One region of the Roseibium sp. R5 genome, then DNA from elsewhere that is predicted to be linked to it. Evidence: riboswitches for the same ligand, from Rfam matches in the RefSeq annotation. Region 1 holds a riboswitch; the other holds the start of a gene.
What was found. A riboswitch is a leader RNA that binds a small molecule or an ion and turns the genes downstream of it on or off. The one in region 1 is predicted to bind thiamine pyrophosphate.
Positions count from the first base shown of each region.

Region 2: linked by a shared signal. The riboswitch ahead of thiM (hydroxyethylthiazole kinase) and the one ahead of AC0J4F_RS08430 (ABC transporter permease) in region 1 are both predicted to bind thiamine pyrophosphate.

Region 1 covers NZ_CM146910.1:1,799,778-1,804,442, reverse strand. Annotated here, with positions in the region: gene AC0J4F_RS08440 (CHASE2 domain-containing protein) at 1-868, shown strand, start outside; gene AC0J4F_RS08435 (ABC transporter substrate-binding protein) at 906-1,847, opposite strand; gene AC0J4F_RS08430 (ABC transporter permease) at 1,871-2,623, opposite strand; TPP riboswitch at 2,778-2,884, opposite strand; gene AC0J4F_RS08425 (hypothetical protein) at 2,963-4,665, opposite strand, start outside.
Region 2 covers NZ_CM146910.1:2,717,291-2,721,955, reverse strand. Annotated here, with positions in the region: gene AC0J4F_RS12690 (TRAP transporter substrate-binding protein) at 1-372, opposite strand, end outside; gene thiD (bifunctional hydroxymethylpyrimidine kinase/phosphomethylpyrimidine kinase) at 369-1,181, opposite strand; gene thiM (hydroxyethylthiazole kinase) at 1,215-1,988, opposite strand; TPP riboswitch at 2,057-2,167, opposite strand; gene AC0J4F_RS12675 (Lrp/AsnC ligand binding domain-containing protein) at 2,305-2,541, shown strand; gene AC0J4F_RS12670 (DMT family transporter) at 2,586-3,587, opposite strand; gene AC0J4F_RS12665 (putative transporter) at 3,945-4,665, shown strand, end outside.

The DNA of each region.
Region 1 (4,665 bases):
GCAGGCATTCAGCCAATACCTTTCTCCGGATCTCGTGACCCAGCTTGAAAAAGCGCCGGAGCAACTGACTTTGGGCGGTGAGATACGGCCAATGACCATACTGTTCATGGACATTCGCGGCTTCACGCCAATCTCCGAGCAACTGACGCCGACAGAGCTCGTTACCTTCCTCAATACTCTGCTCTCTCCTCTGTCCGATGCCATCCAGGCCGAAGGGGGAACGATCGACAAGTATATCGGTGACAGCATCATGGCGTTTTGGAATGCCCCAATACCCGTGCCGGACCACGCAGAAAAAGCAGGCCGGGCCAGTCTCGCTATGCTTAGAATTGTCGATGAACTGAATGAAAAAGACGCATTTGGTTTCAAGGCGCGCGGATTGAAAGCGCAGACGGTTCAGATCGGCATAGGTCTGAACAGTGGCGATGCCTGCGTTGGCAATATGGGCTCAGAGCACCGGTTCAATTATTCGGTGATCGGCGATGCGGTAAACGTAGCATCGAGGATTGAATCAAGTTGCAAGGCGGTGGGCGCAGATCTCCTCGTCTCGGAAGAGACAAGAAAGCAGGCACCGGAGCTGGCCTACCTGGAAGCCGGCGAGATTTCTCTCAAGGGTAAAAGCGAAACCGTTACACTGTTTGCGCTGTTGGGCGACGAGAACTACGCAAGATCCGAGGACTTTCAGAAGCTCGCTCAAACTCACGATTCACTTATAAGAGCGATCGAAGCAGGCAATGTAACTGCCGCACATGGTGCTCTCACTGCCGCCCAGCAGTCCGCCTCACGGCTCAGCAGCTTTTACACCCCGTTTGCCGCCCGGATTGCAGACCTCCCCTTGGCGCAAGACGAAAGCAGCGCGGCATCCTGAGACACCACGCTGCTGATTTCCGAGAAGTTAGTGATGATCAGCGAATCTCGACCGCATAGGTATCGACAGGAACCACTTTAGAGATCAGGTCATTTTCAGCCATGAACTCCGCAAAACGCTGATAACGGCCTTCATCAAGGGCTGCCGGGCGTTTTGCGAAACGCGGCAGCGTATCGGCCCAGGCGCGTTTGTTCAGCTCGTCATTCAGGTTCGGGTAGGCTTCGATGAACGCATTCCAGGCTTCGTCCGGATGGTTCGTCAGGAAAATCGTGGCCGCTTCGATGGCCGCCATGAATTTTGCGTAGCGCGGATCATCTGTCTTGTCCTTGTGAACAACGTAGATCAGCTCGTCAAAAATCGGCACACCATTCTCTTCCGGATAGAACGCCTTGCCTTCCTTGCCTTCAATCTCGATCTGAGTGAGCTCGAAATTCCGGTAAGCACCGATGACCGCATCGACTTGGCCGGACATCAGCGACGGTGACAGAGCAAAGTTGACGTTGATCAGCTCGACATCGTCGACACTGAGGTCGACAGACCGCAGCATCTGGCCGAGCATGGCGTCTTCAAATCCGGACACAGAAAAACCGATCTTCTTTCCCTTCAGGTCTTTCAATTCCTTGATCGGACCATCTTTGAGGACGATGAGAGAGTTCAATGGTGTCTCTACGAGCGTTCCGATCCACTTAAGCGGAAGTCCTTCCTCGATCTGGGCGTGCAAAGTCGGCTGATAGGAAATGGCAATGTCGCCCTGTCCTGCTGCAACCAGTTTCGGCGGCATCGCGGGGTCGGCAGGTTCTATCAATTCGACATCCAGACCTTCTGCCTCAAAGAATCCCATCGCTTGGGCGGTGATCAGCGGTGCGTGGTCGGGATTGGTGAACCAATCCATCAAGACCGTCAGTTTTTCGGCTGCTTGTACAGGTGCCGACGCAAACAGAGCGGCTGCGAAAGCGGCAGAGAGCAGTGTTTTTTTCATTCAATCCTCCAAGGAAAAGCAGATCAGTCTTCAACCTGCCAAGGAACAAGAAACCGGGTGAAATGGTCTACGGCGAACCGCAATGACAGAACCATGAGAGCGAGCAGGATCAGCGCGGCAAACATCACGTCCGTCTGCATCCGTGCGTTGCTTTGAAGCATGATGAAAGCGAGCCCGCCCTTCGCGCCGACCCACTCCCCAACAATCGCACCGATTGGCGCGAAAACAGCCGCGATCCTCAAGCCGGACGCCAAGGCAGGCATGGCAGACGGCAGCCGGAACACCCAAAGTTCCTTGAGGCGGGATACACGATAAAGGCGGCTGAGGTCCGAAAGCCCGGGATCAAGGCGGCGCAGCCCATCATAGAACGTGGAGGTCACGGCAAAGAAGATCACCAAAACCGCCATGACAATTTTGGAGGCTAGGCCAAATCCGAGCCACAAAACGAGGATCGGCGCGATCGCAAAAACGGGCAAGGCCTGGGTGACGAGGATCGTCGGCATAATCGCCCGTTTGGCCACGGGAAACACCCAAATCAGGATCGCCAAAAGGCACCCAGCAGCGACCCCAAAGACGAAGCCGAGAAGTGTCTCGGAAAAGGTGATGCTTGCATGGTGCAGGAGAAACAGGCCTTGGTTCTGAAACGCAACAAAAACGCGCTCAGGGCCAGGCAGCATATACGGCGGGATTTCAAAGAAACGGACCAAGGCCGCCCAAATGAAAACGGCGACCGCAACGCCGGCACAGCGTTTCAGCAGGAAAACCAAAACCATCATATATCGCCGCTCCCTACCGGGATGGCGTATGGTTTTGTGTTTCTATAAAGGGCTGAAAGCTGTTGTACAGCGTGTGCCCCGCGCTTTAGCGCATAAGCAGACATAAGGATCTCCTGTCTTCAGCAAAGCCGAAAATGACACTGGAGATCCGGGAAGAGGCTAAGGTTTCCGTCCCTTCGCCGGCATGACCCGGATCAGGTTCTAAGGGTTCGGCGCGATGCCATCTCAGTTCCGGAAACCGGAACACCCCTCGGACCAAGCGGGACAATGCCCCGCCAATTTACAAATTGCAAGAGAAACCGCGGAGCACCCGCTAAAAACGCAAGATGCTGAATCTGCTTACCCGGCTTGCCAGGCGGTGACTGCTTTTTCAACGGCATCTTCGCCGATCGGGCCCTTCTCGAGCGTGAGAATGCCGCGTTTGCCATTCTCATAAAGCATCGGGATGTCGATCCAGCCACGCTCACGCAAAAGTGCCAAATTGCGTTGTTGCTCATTGGGCAAGCTGGACAACGCAATCCAGAAAAAGCCGGGAGAGACCTTCACGGATGCCCCGATCAAGGCATCGCCGCGCGCTTCCTCGGTCGGCTTCATGACCAAGCCGGGAACATTGACGATATCGCCGCCGGAAAACCCTTCTGGAAGTTCATATTTGATCTCAACAAGATGGCTTGCCGGCAGGGACGTATCATCGTTGGGCTTGATACGGATATCGACTTTGATATCCCGCTCCGGAATTTCGACGGCAGCGGAGAGGACAGACTGCGCTTCACCGCCAAGATCGGTCTCTTCGCCAAGTGTCCAGATGACGGCTCCTTGTGCCGCAGTACCGGTAGAGCTGGCATCTGCCCCTTCCTCATAAAGGATGGAACGTTGCGCTCCGGAAGCCGGCACCTGGGCTGCCGGTGCCGGTTCGGATTGCTCTGGGCTCACTGCAGCAAGACTGTCCGGTTGAACGCCCTGACTTACTTCGGCGCTATCCGTCGCTGGCGTATCGACATCGGCAGATGGGGTACTTTCCACATTCGTCACGATCGACGGCTGAGCAACAGTTCCCGGTGCTGTTTCTTGCGGGTTGATGGTCGTCGTTGTCACTGCGCGCGCGTCAGGTGCAACCACATTTGCATCGGTCTCATTCAAAAGACGATCAGTGTTCTTGCTCGCCTCGTCTGCATCTTCCGAGGATGCGGCCACGGTGTCTTCGACGGGTGCCGCTGGTTCGGTAACAGCCGTTGTTTCCGGCTCTTGTGAAACAGCCGGTGCGGCGTCGGTCACAGCCTCATCAGACGGCCCGGACAAGAAGAAATAGGCAGCGGCTCCAAGAACCAGAACGGCAACCACAGCAGCAGCTGCAATCGGCACTGTCCGGCTTTTTTCGTCCGAACCGCGAAGCGCCGCTGAAGCAGACGATCTTGAACGGCTGGCGCGGGACGATACTGGGGCGTCTGTTAAGCCTGCTGTTCCGGTCTGCGGCTGAACCACCTCATCTTCAAAGAGCGGTTCTGTTTGAGAGACTTGATCATCCGAGACCGGAGCCGGTTCGAGTGAAACAGGGTCATAGGCCGGAGGTGTCTCAGGTGAGGATACTGGACCTTCGGGCTCAGCCAGACTTGAACCAGTCGTTCCTGATAGAGGCGCGGCTTGTGGCGGGCTGTCATATGAAGCATCGGACGAAGGAGCACTTGCGGGCTCTTCGACTGGATAGGCAGACGGCTCCGGAGATGTCACCTGCGGTGCAGGCGCCGCCGGGGTCTCAACTGGAGAGGTCGTTGTGGCCGCAGGGACAGACGGTGCCGGCTCCGGCTCGCGAACCGGCGGTGCAGCTGGGGTGGCAGGCGCCGGCGGTGCAGATGGCTGCAATCCCAGGCTTTCTCTGGCAGCTTCCGCCTCGACCTTCCGGATTGCCTCTTCCAGACGAAGTTGTTCTGCTGTGATTTCCGATGGCGACAGTGGCGGCTCATAGGCCTTGAGCTGATTCACGATGGCATTGCGCGCACGGCTGTAAACGCTGCGCCGCGCTGCACCGTTGCTTTCGGGCAAGG
Region 2 (4,665 bases), 920 kb from region 1:
GAAGGGGACCGCGGTGAAATAGACGGAGGCCGGGATCTTGCCTTGCCAGAAGAACGAGGCTGTATGCGCCATGTCCGCAGTGCCGTTTGAGACGGCATCAAACACACCGAGCGCCGGCACCAGTTCGCCGGCAGCAAACAAACGGATCTTGAACGCACCACCTGAGAGCAACGCGATCTGATCAGCGATCCGCTGCGCCGTGACACCCGGACCTGGCAGGTTTTTCGGCCAGGATGTCACCAGCTTCCATTCGGTGACCGTACTTTGTGCCATCACCGCTGGGGCAGATAAAACCGATGCGCTTCCAACGGCACTGCCCACAAGCATGTCCCGGCGGCTGACGCTCTTTTTATGTTTAGAAGCACCACTCATTGTGGGCCCTCCCAAAAAGCGTGGAAGTGATGGACCGGTCCATGACCCTGTCCAATCTTGAGTTCGTCTGCATGGCGGATCGCTTCGTGGATATAGGTTTTTGCACTGGAGACCGCGCCACCAAGCGTTTTTCCCTTGGCTAGTCCCGCTGCGATAGCGGAAGACAACGTACATCCAGTGCCGTGGGTGTTGTCCGTTGCGATGCGGTCCTCACGCAACCAGAGGCTTTCATCGTCTTCAGTTATCAAAAGGTCAGCGCTTTCCGCACTGTCGCCGTGTCCGCCCTTCAACAAAACAGCCTTTGCCCCGAGGTCGATCAGCTGTTTGGCCTGGCGCTGCATGTCGATTTCGCTATGGGCGACTTCGCCCTCAAGCATGCGGGCTGCTTCATGAAGGTTGGGCGTGATGATGTCGGCCAAGGGCACCAACTTGGAAATCAGGGTTGCGACCGCACTTTCCGCCAAAAGCGGATCTCCGGATGCGGCCACCATCACGGGATCCAGGACGACCGGTCCTGTTTGATGGCGTTTCAAACCTTCAGCGACTTCCTCAATGATCGGCACCTGCGAGAGCATGCCAATCTTGGTGGCTGTTACCGCTAGGTCGGAATAGACGGCATCGATCTGCGCGCGTACGAATTCGACCGGCACATCATGGATTGCCGTGACACCAAGGGTGTTTTGTGCCGTGAGCGCCGTTAAGACGCTCGCCCCGTAAACGCCATTTGCCGAAAAGGATTTCAAGTCCGCCTGAATGCCGGCCCCACCGCCGGAATCCGAGCCTGCTATTGTCACCGCGATTGCGGTCATGGTGCCCTCCGCACAATACTATAGGAATGGATGTCAGCCGGTTTGAAGACGGCTTTCGATATCGCGGGCCGTTAGGCTGTACAGCGTGTCGAGAAGCTCTGGAACCAGACTGCCAGGTCCCCCGCTCCGGGAAGCGGCGATTTCGCCCGCAATGTTGAAGACGGACAGGCCAGATGCCGCGGCAAGCGCTGTATCTGGCTCAACGCTCGCAAACGCTGCGAGGACCGCGCCCCCCGCACAGCCGGTGGCCGTCACTCTGGCCAAAAGAGGATGACCATTGCGTAGCCGGTAGTCTTCGCCCCGGCTCTCGATCTGATCCTCTTCTCCGGTCACGGCAAAGACCGCTCCCTCCGAAATCAAAGCGTCAACCTCGGCCCGCGCATCAAAGAGCGCGGTCATCTCGGCTTCATTCGCCCGGACAAGAGACGGTAGCGTTTGCAAAAGCTCTTTGGCATAGGTACAGCGCTGCGGCGACCGATCCGCGAACACCGGATCAATGGTGATTGGCCGCCCAGCTTCCTTGGCCGCATCAATCGCAACCGGGATCGCTAAACGGCGGCTGTTGTCCAGTGTTCCGAGGTTAATCAGAAGAGCATCGGCAGATGCTGCAAAGCTCTGAACTTCCTCTGGTGCGATCGTCATGGATGGCACAGCGCCGAGCGCCAACAGGACATTGGCCGTAAAGCCCTGCGCAACCGTATTGGTGATGGCATGAACACGGGGTCTTTTTGCCCGCACCCGCTCCAGCGAGGAAAAGACCGCATCCGCCGACAGCGCCTGCGTGCTCGCGGCAATCGACAAACTCATGCCTGGCTCCTTTTCAAGTTCAAAGAGCCGGCGTTCCGCGCCATCGTTTTTCGGATAATACGTAAAAGATCAGTCATGATCTCAAATCCCTCCGCCGGTACAAGCCGGATCAGGTTCTAGGAGTTGGCCGTTCGCCTCTCAGCCCGATCCACAATTGCCGGGCACCCCCATGAGACAAAATCTGTCTACCAAGCCAGGCGCGGGTTTTCAAGTCCCACTTAGCTATCGCCGTGGTTCGAGCGCCGACAGCCGATTGACTGTTTGTTTGAGATAGGCGATGTCGGGGCACAGTTCGTTTTTGCCCGCAGGAGCCCCCATGACCCCGTTTTTCGTGATGATCAAATGTCAGCTCGGCAAAACCTATCAGGTTGCCAATGCAATCGCGGATGCCGAGATCGCTTCGGAAGTCTACTCCACCAGCGGAGACTATGATCTTCTCGTGAAGTTCTATATCGAAGACGGCACTGACATTGGACACTTCGTCAATGAGAAGGTGCACCCGATCGACGGCATCCAGGACACCAAGTCAATCATCACGTTCAAGGCGTTCTGACCATTCCGCATGTAGCCGCGCGAACTTGTCCGTGCGGCATGTCTTCAAGACTTCGAGGGTGTCGATGCCCGGCGGTCCTTGGTCCGGTCAAGGCCAAGCCGGTGCTCCCGGTAAATCACGAAGATCCCGGCGGCCATAACGATCACCGCACCCACAATCACCTCAAGAACCGGCACTTCAGCAAAGACGACCCAGCCGACCAGGATCGCCCAGAGCATGTTCACATAGTCAAACGGCGCGATGGTCGACGCATCTGCATACCGGTAGCTCTGGGTCAACAGGATCTGTCCCACACCGCCGAATAGGCCAATCATCACCAACAGTGCCGCTGTTTCCAGATCCGGGATGATCCAGGCTTGGTCCGGCCAGATCCAGCCGGCTGGAATGGTCAGAAGTGAGATCACGGTCGCCGACAAGGAAAACCAGGTGACAATGGTCGAGGTGCGCTCGGTGACGCACAGCTTCCGGACCGTGATCATGGCAAGAGCCGCAAAGGCAGCCCCCATGAATCCGACGATGGCCCCAAAGGTGGCGGAGTTGTCGAAATCCCCCTCTCCCAGATGCGGTGACAAAACGACGAGGATGCCGACAAAACCAACTGCGACCGCGCTCCACCGATAGATCCGGACAGTTTCGCCCAGCATGAAGAAGGCCAAAACAACAACAATTAGCGGTGTTGCAAAGTTGATGGCTGTGGCATCAGGCAGCGGCAGCAGGTCATAAGCGGTGAACATGCACACCATGGCCGTCAAACCGATGCAGGCGCGCACAAGATGTCCTTTTGGGTTCTGCGTCTGGAACGCAAGGCCAAGCTCTCTCCGCACCCCGACCATCATCAGAACCGGAAAGACGCCGAAAAAATTCCGCGCAAACACGAGTTCCCCGATCGGCACACGTTCAGCGGCGATCTTGAGCACCGTCACCATGGCAAAGAACACGATCGTTGAGGCCAGCTTCAGCCCGATGCCGATCAGAGGAGCCTGACGTGTCATACCTGTCGGCGCTGGCGCGCGGGACTGTTGGGTTGCGGTGTTTTTTGACGCCATAAATCGGATCCAGATACTGGCTTACACCCAGCGCTTTCCGCGCCACGCACCAGTTTTGAAAGAATAATAGAACAGCGAAGACAAAAGCGCCGCAAACAGGTTCAAATCGGTCTGCCGAGCATTTAGGTTAAGATTTGCGCAAATCGCTTCAGAAGTGAGGGGCCAGTATCTACCCCGGCCTCAATTTTTGCAATCTCGCGCGTAGCCTTGGCAAATTAAACAGGGTCTGCCGATAAAATCGGCGTGTATGACCAACGTTTCCTCTTCAAAAGCAACTGAAAACCCGGCACATACCTGCTCCTGCCGTTACGGGCTCCTATACTTATAAAAAATCCCCGATTCGAAAGGCGCCGCCCCATGTTCCGATCGTTTTTCTTGAACCGTAAATGGTTCTTCTGGGCCTGGATCATCTCGGTGGTCATCCTCGGCGCCACCCAGTACCAGGTGAACCTTAACGTCGAGATCAACGAATGGTTCGGCAGCTTTTACGATCTCATTCAGCGCGCCTTGAGTGAGCCCGGCTCCGTCACGTTCGGCGAATACATGCGCGAATTGATGACGTTTTTGTATATTGCCGCGATTTTCGTGATTGTTGCGGTGATCCTGGACTTCATCACCAAGCACTTCGTCTTCCGTTGGCGCACAGCCATGAACGACTATTACATGGCCCATTGGCATGTGGTGCGCCACATCGAGGGGGCCTCCCAGCGCGTTCAGGAAGATACCATGCGCTTTGCGCGGATCATGGAGAGCCTTGGCGTCTCTTTCCTGCGCTCTGTCATGACACTGATCGCCTTTTTGCCGATCCTCTGGGAGCTGTCAGCCAACGTCACCGAACTGCCCTGGATCGGTCCCGTGGCTCACTCACTGGTCTACGTCGCGATCATTTCAGCTGCATCCGGTACGGTGTTGCTGGCCGTGGTCGGCTTGAAATTGCCGGGCCTGGAATTCAACAATCAGAAGGTTGAAGCGGCCTACCGGAAAGAACTTGTCTACGGCGAAGACAATGAGGAGCGCGCCGATCCGCCCTCGGTGGATGAGCTCTTCGGTCATGTCCGCAAGAACTATTTCCGGCTCT